2 regions of the Streptomyces sp. NPDC000878 genome follow, and region 2 is predicted to be linked to the other one. Evidence: riboswitches for the same ligand, from Rfam matches in the RefSeq annotation. Region 2 holds a riboswitch; the other holds the start of a gene.
The links. Region 2 has a riboswitch for S-adenosylmethionine ahead of thrC (threonine synthase). Riboswitches for the same ligand answer to the same signal wherever they lie in the genome.
Positions count from the first base shown of each region.

Region 1 (5,756 bases), on a different contig from region 2:
CGCCTCCCGCAGCTTCTCCCCGATGCGCTGCCGGAACAACGTGTCGGTCTCCAGGGCAGCAGCCATGGCATTACCGGCGAACTTGGCCCGCCGATTGGGCGCGAACCGCGCGTACTGCCGCAACTGCGCGGGCAGTTCGGCAACGGTCAACCCACCGAAACCATCGGACACGATCTGTACGACGCGCCTGCGCACGCCGTCGGGCAGCGGGCGGTCGAGCACCTCGGCGGCGCCGTCGCCCGGCCCCCCGCCTGTGGTCTCCACCATCCGTCACCCCAGCCCATTCCTGTGCGGGGCCCGCTCCCTGTCAGGAGCCGGCGCCCGGCCTGTCCACGAGTTCCACCTGATCCACGGCGTTGCACCAGCGGCAGCGCACCGACTCGATGGTCTCACTGACCACCTCGCGCTCCTCCACGTTCGGTGCTCCGGCGAGGTCCAGGTGCACGTACTCCACCACCTTGGAGGAGCGGGTCACGTCGAAACGCGTGAGGTTGCCGCACAGAGCACAGCGCCACCGGGTCGTCTCGGTCGGCAGAGGAACCGTCATCGTGGATATGTTCGCTTTCCTTCTAGTGTCCGTGCTGCGCCAGATTCCCTGGTGCGTGTGGCTCGTAACCCTAAGGCCTGGCGGGTACCCCCCGCCCGTCCGTCCGCAGCGGCGAGGCGGTCTGCACTGTTCGGTCCCGTTACGTCATGCTCTGTAGCCATGATCGGCGAGTTCGAAAAGTGGCGTACGGCGGCCCACAGATCGGTCCACAGGTCGATTCGCGCCCAGTCGGCGCCCGTGACGTACGGGCTGATCGCCGTGTGCTGTCTGCTCTTCGTCATCGGCCCCGCCTCGGGCCTGAATCCCGGGTACGGCACCGGGGACGCCCTGCTCGCCGCCCAGCGCGCCTACTTCCGCCGCTGGGGCGTGGTCCCCGCCGACCTCTTCACGGGCGCCCCGCGCGCCACGCTCACCCCGGCGACGGCCCTCTTCGTGCACGGCAGCTGGGTCCACCTGCTGGGCAACATGCTCTTCCTCTACGTCTTCGGCGCGATGACCGAGGAACGCCTCGGCCACCTGGAGTTCGCCCTCTTCTACCTGGGCTGCGGCTACCTCGCCCTGCTCGGGTACGCCGCCGCCAACGCCGGCTCGCAGCAGACGCTGGTGGGCGCGTCCGGCGCGATCTCGGCGATCCTGGGCGCATTCCTGTACCTCTTCCCCGGCGCCCGCGTCACAAGCCTCTTCCCGTTCCTCTTCTTCCTCCCCCTGCGCTTCCCGGCCTGGCTGACCCTCCCCTTCTGGGCGACCCTCCAGTGGGTGGCGGCGGGGAGGGCCTCGTCAGGCCCCGGGGTGGCGTACTTGGCCCACGTGGTGGGCTTCGGCCTGGGCTTCGCCTACGCGTGGGTGCGACATCGCGGTGCGACTAAAGTGAGGGCCCCAGTGAAGGCGCCCGAGGGAGAGAACCAGCCGTGATCACCGCGATCGTGCTCATCAAGACCAGCGTGGACCGGATCCCCGAGATCGCGGAGAGGATCGCCGCGCTGGAAAGCGTGAGCGAGGTCTTCTCCGTCACCGGCACGTACGACTTGATCGCGATGGTCCGCGTAAAGGCCCACGAGGACCTGGCGGAGGTCATCCCGGGCAGCATCAGCAAGATCCCGGGCGTAGAGGCAACGGACACCCACGTGGCGTTCCGGACGTACTCCCAGCACGACCTGGAGGCAGCGTTCGCAATCGGCCTGGACGGCTGACTTCCCAGCCCAGGCCGGCCATTTCAGCCCGTCCGGCGTTTGAGGACGAGCGCGTTCAGCGCGACTAAGGGGGGTCTGGGGGCGCAGCCCCCAGGGGATGGGAACGGGTAAGGGCGGCGGGGGCGATCAAACCGCCGGAACGCAGCGCCCGTCCTCGGTCCGGTACTGCCACCGAGCCCCGTCCCGCACAAGCTCCTTCACCGCACCCACGAACCGCTCGACATGCTCGTCGGGCGTACCGGCACCGAAGCTCACACGGATGGCGTTGAGAGACTTCTCGCCCGGGGCGGCCTCAGGGGCGCCACACTCCCCCTGCGTCTGCGGGTCACTCCCCAGCAGCGTCCGCACCAGCGGATGCGCACAGAACAGCCCGTCCCGCACCCCGATCCCGTACTCCGCGGAAAGCGCCGCCGCGAAGTGCGAGCTGTTCCACCCCTCGACGACGAACGAGATGACACCGACGCGCGGAGCGTCGTCCCCGAACAGCGAGAGCACCCGCACCTCGGGCACCTCCGCCAGCCCCGCCCGCACGGTGTCGATCAGGTACTGCTCCCGAGCCACCAGCGAATCGAAGCCGGCTTCCGTGAGGGCCTTGCAGGCGGCGGCGATCGAGTAGGCACCGATGACATTCGGTGACCCCGCCTCGTGCCGCGCGGCGCTGTCGTGCCACTCCACGTCCACTCCCCCGTCCGTACGCCGAGTGACCTTACGGCTGGCGCCACCACCCGCGAGGTACGGGTCGGCCGCGCGCAGCCAGTCGGCGCGTCCGGCGAGGACACCGGAGCCGAAGGGCGCGTACAGCTTGTGCCCGGAGAAGGCGACCCAGTCGACGTCCAGGTCCTGGACGGAGACGGGGTGGTGCGGGGCGAGCTGGGCGGCGTCCAGGACGATCCGGGCACCGTGCGCGTGGGCGGCGGCAGCCAGCTCCCGTACGGGCCACAGCTCACCGGTGACGTTGGAGGCGCCGGTGACACAGACGAGCGCCGGGCCCTGGGGGTCGCGGGCGGCGAGGGCCTCCCGCAGGGTGGCCACGGCCTGCTGCGGGGTGCGCGGGGCGTTGAGGTAGGTGACCTGGGCGTCCTTCCAGGGCAGCAGCGAGGCGTGGTGCTCGGTCTCGAAGACGAAGACCTGGCAGCCGTCGGGAAGCGCGGCGGCGAGGAGGTTGAGGGAGTCGGTGGTGGACCGGGTGAAGATCAGCTGGTCGTCGGCCCGGCAGTCCAGGAACTCCGTGACCGTCTTACGGGCGTTCTCGAAGAGGTCCGTCGACAGCTGGGAGAGGTAGCCGGCGCCCCGGTGCACGCTGCCGTAGTAGGGCGCGTACGCCGCCACGTCGTCCCAGACCCGCTGGAGCGCGGGCGCGCTGGCCGCGTAGTCGAGCGCCGCGTAGGTGACTTCGCCGCCCGTGACGAGCGGGACGGTGACGTCCCGGCCCAGAACGGACAGCGGGGCACAAACGGTCTGGTCGGCGGCAAGGGTGGAGACAGACATGGCGAACTCCCGTGAGAGACAAGAGGAATCGCTGTGCGAGCGGACGTGGCTCAGCACAGGAAAGGAAGGAAAAGGGGTGCGCGGAGGCGGGGCTCGGCAGCCCTATCGCATTCGCTTGCTCACGGAAGACTCCCTCGAACGACCAGGACCCCTGGTGTCGAGAAGGGGCCCGCGCTTGCCGTAAGCCTTGCTGCTCACGGCCTGGTCTTCATCCCGGGGCACCCCGCCACGGACGGAGGGTTGCCGGACAGTCGGCCGGGGCCTCATGACTGTCACTCATGACCTGGCACAGAAAATACGGGAAGTGATCGACGCCCCGCAACCCGTGTCCGGATCGCGGGACGCCCATCGGTGTGGGACTGCGTGGGACTACTTGTTGCTGGCCGCCACCCAGCGCTCCAGCGTCCGCTTCGCGGCACCCGAGTCGATCGCCTCGGCCGCCTTCGCCATACCGACCCGGAGCTGCTCGGCGAGCGGGGCCCCGGTCGGGTCCAGCGCCACGAGCGCAGCCGCCGAGTTCAGCAGTACGGCATCACGTACGGGCCCCGTCTCGCCGTCGAGGAGACGGCGGGCCACCTCCGCGTTGTGCGCCGGGTCGCCGCCGCGCAGCGCCTCCACCGGCACCAGTTCGAGTCCGGCGTCGCGCGGGTCGAAGGACTCCTCGGTGACCTTGCCGTCCCGGACGATCCAGACGTGGGAGGTGGCCGTGGTCGTCAGCTCGTCGAGGCCGTCGTCTCCGCGGAAGACGAGGGAGGAGTTGCCGCGTTCGGCGAAGACACCGGCAACGATCGGCGCCATCAGCGGGTCGGCGACGCCCACCGCCTGGGCCTTCACCTTCGCCGGGTTGGTCAGCGGACCTAGGGCGTTGAACACCGTACGGATGCCCAACTGACCGCGGGCGGCGCCCGCGTGGCGCAGCGCCGGGTGGAACTTGATGGCGAAGCAGAAGGTGATGCCGGCCTCCTCGGCCACCTCGGCGACCCGCTGCGGGGTCAGGTCGAGGTTGACGCCGAGCTTCCCCAGGACGTCCGAGGAGCCCGACGCCGACGAGGCCGCCCGGTTGCCGTGCTTGACGACCTTGGCGCCGGTGCCGGCCACGACGAGCGAGGACATCGTGGAGATGTTCACCGTCTTCGCGCCGTCGCCGCCCGTGCCGACGATGTCGACGGTCCGCCCGGACACCTCGATGACGTTCGCGTGCTCGTACATCGCCCGGACCAGGCCGGTGATCTCCTCCACCGTCTCGCCCTTGGCCCGCAGCGCCACCACGAACCCGGCGATCTGCGCGTCGGTCGCCTCGCCCCGCATGATCTGGTCCATCGCCCAGGCCGTGGCGTCGGCGCTCTGGTCCCGGCCGTACAGCAGGGCGTTCAGCACCTCGGGCCAGGAACGGCCCGCCGCGGTGTCGCCTCCTGCGGGGGTCACAGCGCTCATACGGCCGCTCCAGGGTGTCGTACGAGAGGGGAACTCTCGTCATTCAGAAAGTGTGCTCCCACCCTATCCAGCGGAGGGCACGGCGAAGGGCCCCGTCCGACGTACGGACGGGGCCCTTCGACCGTGTGTGGCGAAGCGAGGGGATCAGTGGTGGCCGTGGCCGCTCGTGATCTCCTTGTACTCCTCGGCGGTCGGCTTGGCGATCTGGCCGTCCTCGCCGTAGTACGACTTGCTGAGCTTGGCCCGCAGCTTCTCCGGACCCTTCACCTTGCGCTCGACACCGTTCTCGTCGACCGTCGCGCCGATCGCCGCCGGCTCGTACTGCTCGTGCGCGGTGAGCGTGTGCAGGGCCTCCTGGCTGAGCGGCTCGTGCACCTCGATGAACTCACCGTGCGGCAGGCGCTTGATGATGCCCGACTCGCGGCCGTGCAGCACCTTGTCGTGGTCGCGGCGCTGGAGGCCGAGGCAGATCCGCTTGGTGGCGATGAACGCGAGGACCGGGGCGACGAAGAACGCGATCCGTACGAACCAGGTGATCGCGTTGATCGACAGGTGGAAGTGGGTGGCCCAGAGGTCGTTCCCACCACCGATCAGCAGCACCATGTACCAGGTGATCCACGCGACACCGAAGGCCGTACGCGTCGGCACGTTGCGCGGGCGGTCCAGGATGTGGTGCTCGCGCTTGTCGCCGGTGACCCAGGACTCGATGAACGGGTAGACCGCGATCGCGACCAGGACCAGCGGGAAGATGATCAGCGGGATGAACACGCCCAGGACGAGCGTGTGACCCCAGGCGTTGATCTCCCAGCCCGGCATGACACGGATCAGGCCCTCGGAGAAGCCCATGTACCAGTCGGGCTGGGCGCCGGTGGACACCTGGTCCGGGCGGTAGGGGCCCATGGTCCAGATCGGGTTGATCGAGGCGATGGCCGCGATGGCCGCGATGACACCGAAGACCAGGAAGAAGAAGCCTCCGGCCTTGGCCATGTAGACCGGCAGCAGCGGCATGCCGACGACGTTGTTGTTCGTCTTTCCGGGGCCCGCGAACTGCGTGTGCTTGTGGTAGAAGACCAGGATCAGGTGCGCCACCAGCAGGC
Region 1 covers NZ_JBSFMT010000016.1:152,187-157,942, forward strand. Annotated here, with positions in the region: gene ACWDR4_RS17430 (NYN domain-containing protein) at 1-267, opposite strand, end outside; gene ACWDR4_RS17435 (hypothetical protein) at 308-547, opposite strand; gene ACWDR4_RS17440 (rhomboid family intramembrane serine protease) at 707-1,459, shown strand; gene ACWDR4_RS17445 (Lrp/AsnC family transcriptional regulator) at 1,456-1,737, shown strand; gene ACWDR4_RS17450 (aminotransferase class V-fold PLP-dependent enzyme) at 1,864-3,225, opposite strand; SAM riboswitch class IV at 3,392-3,509, opposite strand; gene trpD (anthranilate phosphoribosyltransferase) at 3,595-4,659, opposite strand; gene qcrB (cytochrome bc1 complex cytochrome b subunit) at 4,804-5,756, opposite strand, start outside.
Region 1: it holds a riboswitch for S-adenosylmethionine, as region 2 does, so the genes downstream of both, ACWDR4_RS17450 (aminotransferase class V-fold PLP-dependent enzyme) here and thrC (threonine synthase) in region 2, are expected to answer to the same signal.

Region 2 (5,756 bases):
GCCGTGGTGGTGGGTGCGAAAGGTGCCGGGAAGACGTTCACCTATGCGCGGATGTGCGCTGCGGGGAAATGGGCCGCCTTCGCGGAGAAGGCGGGCCTGAAGGTGTTGGACGACGCGCACGTCGTGCCCGTTCTGGATCCCGCCAATCTCGACCAAGAGCCCACCGGCGCAGGCAGCACCAGCCCGCAGGACCTCCGTGACTTCGCCGCAGGGGGGCAAGGAGCGACTCGTACTCAGATCCTGAGGCTCCTGAACGAATCCCTTAGGGCGCCCGGGTCCGTGGAGCCGTACTTCTGGCTCGACGTCTGGCTGAGGTGCATGCTGATCGCCGGTGGCAGCGACACCGAGGGGAGCACTGGCTACGAGGTCGAACAGGAACTGTTGCTGCTCGGCAGGGAACGGCAACTGCTCTTCGTTTTCGACGGGCTGGAGGACTTCCTTCAAGAACTTGAGGGCGAGGCCAAGCGTGTTGCGTTGCGCTCGCTGCTCGTGGATGTTCCCGAGTGGCTGCGGTCGCTGCGAGGGCGCCCGCTCGGCCTGGTGGTGTTCGTACGCCGAGATCTGGCGCAGTGGGCGATCCGGCAGAACCTCGGCCAGTTCCTCGACCGTTACGAGCCTTACGCGCTGCGCTGGGACGCTCAGGAAGCCCTGCGGCTCGCTCTCTGGGTCGCGGTGACCGCCAAGGCTGTGCGGGCGCCGGAGCGGGAGCTGATGGAACTGTCGTACGACGAGATCGCGCAGGCTTTGCATCCGGTGTGGGGGGCGAAACTCGGCTCGGACAGTTCGCGGGAGGCCTGGTCGGACCGCTGGGTGCCGGCAGCACTGGCCGACTTCAACGACCAGGTGCAGGCCCGCGATGTCGTGCGCTTCCTCCGTGAGGCCGCCGACCTGTCATCGGGGGACGAGCGGACGGATCGGCTACTCGCCCCCTCGGCCATGCGCACCGCCCTCGTCCAGTGCAGCTCGGAAAAGGTCAAGGAGATCGGCCAAGAGAACAGGACACTCGGTGACCTCCTGCGCGGATTGGGCGGGTACGCGCATGAGGTGCTCATGCCCTTCAGTGCCGAAGACGTCGGACTGGACGCCAACGGCATCGAAATACTGCGCGATGCCGGAGCGCTGACCGCGGACTCGGACGGCCGCTACCGGCTGCCGGAGATCTACCGGCATGCCCTCGGCTTCCGGACCCAGGGACGGGCCCGCGTCGTACGGCGGTGAAGCAGTCGTGGCCGTCAGTCGTTGAGTGCGTTCAGCTGGTCCAGGAACCACTGGGCCGGCGGCAGTGCCGTCGCCGCCGCTGCCAGGCGTTTCGTGCGTTCCGCCCGTTCCCCCGACTCCATGTTCAGCGCCTCCTCCAGCGCCCGGGCCGTCTCGATCACGTCGTACGGGTTCACCACGATCGCGTCCTCGCCCAGTTCCTCGTACGCCCCCGCCTCCCGGGACAGCACCAGCGCGCACCCTTCGTCGGAGACCACCGGGATCTCCTTGGCGACGAGGTTCATGCCGTCGCGGATGGGGTTGACGAGTGCCACGTCGGCCAGGCGGTATGCGGCCAGGGAACGGGCGAAGTCGTCCTTCACGTGCAGGACCACCGGGGTCCAGGTCGGGGTGCCGTACGACGCGTTGATGTCGTCCGCGACCCTCTGCACCTCCGCCGTGTAGTCGCGGTAGACCGCCAGGTCCTGGCGGGAGGGGTATGCGAAGGCGACATGTACCACCCGCTCGCGCCACTCCGGGCGGTCCTCCAGCAGCTGCCGGTACGCCAGCAGGCCCCGCACGATGTTCTTCGACAGCTCGGTACGGTCGACTCGGACGATGGTCTTCCGGGATCCGTCAGCCCCGCCGATCTCCTTGCGCAGGGTCGCCATCCGGTCCTCCACGTCCGGCTCGTGCGCGCGCCTGCGCAGGAAGTCCGCGTCCGCGCCCAGGCCGTGCACCCCGATCCGGGTGTCGCCGAGGCCGCCCACCAGGTCCGTACAGCAGGCCGTGAACGCGTTCGCCCAGCGTTGGGTGAGGAAGCCGAGGCGGTCCGCGCCGAGCATGCCGCGCAGGAGCTGTGCGGAGATGTCGTACGGCAGCATCCGGAAGTAGTCCGCCGGGGCCCACGGCGTGTGCGAGAAGTGGCCGATCCGGAGGTCGGGGCGGAGGGTGCGCAGCATGCCTGGGACCAGGCACAGGTGGTAGTCCTGGACCACCACCGAAGCGCCCTCCGCCGCCTCCTCGGCCAGTGCCTCGGCGAACGCGCGGTTGTAGGCCTCGTACGACGCCCACTGGCGCCGGAACTCCGCGTCGAAGACCGGCTCCAGCGGGGTCTGGTACAGCATGTGGTTCACGAACCACAGCACCGAGTTGGCGATGCCGTTGTACGCGTCCTCGTGGACGGCGGCAGGGATCGCGAGCATGCGTACTCCCGGCTCGCCCTCGCCCCGCCGTACCGCCTCGCGGTCGCCGTCTCCGAGGGCCGAGCAGACCCACAGGGCGCCCGCGTCCGGCCCGATCGCCGAGAGCCCGGAGACCAGCCCGCCACCGCCGCGCCGGGCGTGCAGCGAGCCGTCCTCGCGGACCTCGTACGTGACCGGGCCGCGGTTGGACGCGACCAGCACCCGGTAGTCGCCCGGACTGTCCTGCGTACCCTGTGTGCCCTGCGTTGAAGCCATACGCCTCAACCTAGCCCGGCCCGGAAACAATCAAACGTACACACGTACGCCTCAGCCGTATACAAGCCCGCTTCAAGCCCCCACGGGGCCTGTACCGGGCCTTGTATCGGCCCTGTGCCGGCCTACGCGACCTTCCTTCGCGCGTACTCCGCGATGTCCGCCATCGGCGGGCGTTCCTCCGTGTCCACCGAGTACGTACGCGGCTCGAAACCGTCCTCCCCGCGTTCGAACTGGGTGAGGGAGGGGCGGATGAGGTGGCCTCGGGCCAGTCGGAGCTGGGCCGTGCGGTAGATCGCGGCGGACATCCGGCCCAGGGCCTGTCCGTCCTGGTGGCGGTGCTTGCGCACACCCACGTCGACCTGGGCCAGCGCGTCCAGGCCGACCAGGTGCAGGGCGTCGATCAGCATGCCCAGCTCCACGCCGTAGCCGACGGGGAACGGGAGCTGTTCGAGGAGCGAGCGGCGGGCCGCGTACTCACCGCCGAGCGGCTGGACGAAACCGGCCAGCTGAGGCCAGTGCATGTTGAGGAGGGGGCGGGCCATCAGCTCGGTCACGCGTCCGCCCTGGCCGGCCGCCTGGCCGAGCGGGCGGTCGTACATCGCCTTGACGAGGTCGACGCCGGGGTCGGTGAGCAGGGGGCCCACGATCCCGGAGACGAAGTCCGACGAGAACTCCTTCAGGTCGGCGTCGATGAAGCAGACGATGTCCCCGCTGGTCACGAGCAGCGAGCGCCACAGCACCTCGCCCTTGCCCGGCACGGCCGGGATACGCGGCAGGATGTCGTCGCGGTGGACGACCCGGGCGCCCGCCGCGGCGGCCACCTCGGAGGTACGGTCGGTCGAGCCCGAGTCGATGACGACGATCTCGTCGACGAGGGGGACCTTCAGCATCAGGTCCCGGCGGATGACGGCGACGATCTCGCCGACCGTCGCCTCCTCGTTCAGCGCGGGCAGGACGACACTCACCGTGGCGTTCGATGAACGCTTGGCGGCGATCAGCTTCTTGAGCGGGCGGTCACCAACGGACCAGGAGCGCGTGCTCAGCCAGCGCTCGACGTTCTCCAGCACGTGCGGCTCTCCCTTGCGTTCTCATGGGAAGCGCGTGATTCGCATCTCGCGGTTCGGACGGCTCCCACCACCATCCAAGCCTTCGGTTACAGTCTTGAACAACGCGGATGACCATCGCATGTCCGAGGTCGTCGGTGTTCACAACCTCACAACTTCATACCGCTCATCCAGAGGGGCAGAGGGATACGGCCCGATGAAGCCCCGGCAACCCTCCAGCCGGTCTTGTCGCATGTCATGCGCGAGGCTGCCGGCTCGGGAAGGTGCCAAATCCGTCTCATGGCGAGATGCGCCATGAGGAAGATGAGGAGAAAGGGCCTCGCCTCCATGGCTGCGCAAACTGTCGAGAGCACCACTACGGACTCCGTCGCTTCTGTCGATCTCGGTCCCGCCACCGCGCTCTCCTGCCGCGAATGTGGCCACCGCGTCCCGCTCGGTCCGGTGTTCGCCTGCGAGGAGTGTTTCGGCCCGCTGGAGATCGCCTACGACTTCTCGGCGTACGACACCGAGGACCTCCGCAAGCGCATCGAAGCGGGACCCGCGAACATCTGGCGTTACGCGCCCCTCCTGCCCGTCCCCGCGGACGTGGCGACCAAGCCCAACATCAACCCCGGCTGGACCAAGCTCGTCCAGGCCGACAACCTGGCCCGTGAGCTGGGCGTCGACGCCGGCAAGCTGTTCGTGAAGGACGACTCCGGCAACCCGACCCACTCCTTCAAGGACCGGGTCGTCGCCCAGGCCATCGAGGCCGCGCGGGTCTTCGGCTTCACCACCCTCTCCTGCTCCTCCACGGGCAACCTGGCCGGTGCCGTCGGCGCCGCCGCCGCCCGCGCCGGCTTCCGCTCCTGCGTGTTCATCCCGCACGACCTGGAGCAGGGCAAGATCGTCATGGCCGCGGTGTACGGCGGTGAGCTGGTCGGTATCGAGGGCAACTACGACGACGTGAACCGCTTCTGCTCCGAGCTGATCGGCGACCCGGCCGGCGAGGGCTGGGGCTTCGTCAACGTCAACCTGCGGCCGTACTACGCGGAGGGCAGCAAGACCCTGGCGTACGAGATCTGCGAGCAGCTCGGCTGGCAGCTGCCCGACCAGCTGGTGATCCCCATCGCCTCCGGGTCGCAGCTCACGAAGATCGACAAGGGGCTGCAGGAGCTGATCAAGCTCGGGCTGGTCGCCGACAAGCCGTACAAGATCTTCGGCGCCCAGGCGGAGGGCTGCTCGCCGGTGTCCGTGGCGTACAAGGCCGGGCACGACGTCGTACGGCCGCAGAAGCCCAACACGATCGCGAAGTCGCTGGCGATCGGGAATCCGGCGGACGGGCCGTATGTGCTGGATATCGCGCGGCGGACGGGTGGGGCTGTCGAGGACGTCAACGACGAGCAGGTCGTCGACGCGATTCGGTTGCTCGCGCGGACCGAGGGGATCTTTGCGGAGACCGCCGGTGGGGTGACCGTGGGGGTCACCAAGAAGCTGATCGAGAACGGGCTTCTCGACCCGACGTTGACGACTGTTGTGCTGAACACCGGGGATGGGCTCAAGACGTTGGACGCTGTGGCCGATGTCGGGCTTACTGCGACGATTCGGCCCAGTCTTGAGTCGTTCCGGGATGCCGGGCTCGCTTCTTAAGAGGTACGAGGTAATAGGTCGTTGTTCGTCTGCGGGCCTGTGGGGGCTGGTCGCGCAGTTCCCCGCGCCCCTTCAGGGGCGCCCCACTGACCGGAGGTCGAAGTCATGAGCGTTTCCGTCCGCATCCCCACCATCCTGCGTACCTACACCGGTGGGCAGGCCGAAGTGGCCGCCGAGGGTGGGACTCTCGCCGAGGTCATCGACGATCTGGAGAAGAACCACACGGGGATCGCCGCCCGGGTGCTCGACGATCAGGGCAAGTTGCGTCGGTTCGTCAATGTGTACGTCAACGACGACGACGTCCGGTTCGAGCAGGGGCTGGAGACGGCGACGCCGGACGGTGCGAGCGTGTCGATCATCCCCGCGGTCGCGGGCGGCTGATACCCGCCAGTAGTAACCGTCGGTAACT
Region 2 covers NZ_JBSFMT010000021.1:57,185-62,940, forward strand. Annotated here, with positions in the region: gene ACWDR4_RS20470 (ParA family protein) at 1-1,218, shown strand, start outside; gene ACWDR4_RS20475 (alpha,alpha-trehalose-phosphate synthase (UDP-forming)) at 1,233-2,657, opposite strand; gene ACWDR4_RS20480 (glucosyl-3-phosphoglycerate synthase) at 2,780-3,724, opposite strand; SAM riboswitch class I at 3,885-4,031, shown strand; gene thrC (threonine synthase) at 4,049-5,347, shown strand; gene ACWDR4_RS20490 (ubiquitin-like small modifier protein 1) at 5,453-5,728, shown strand.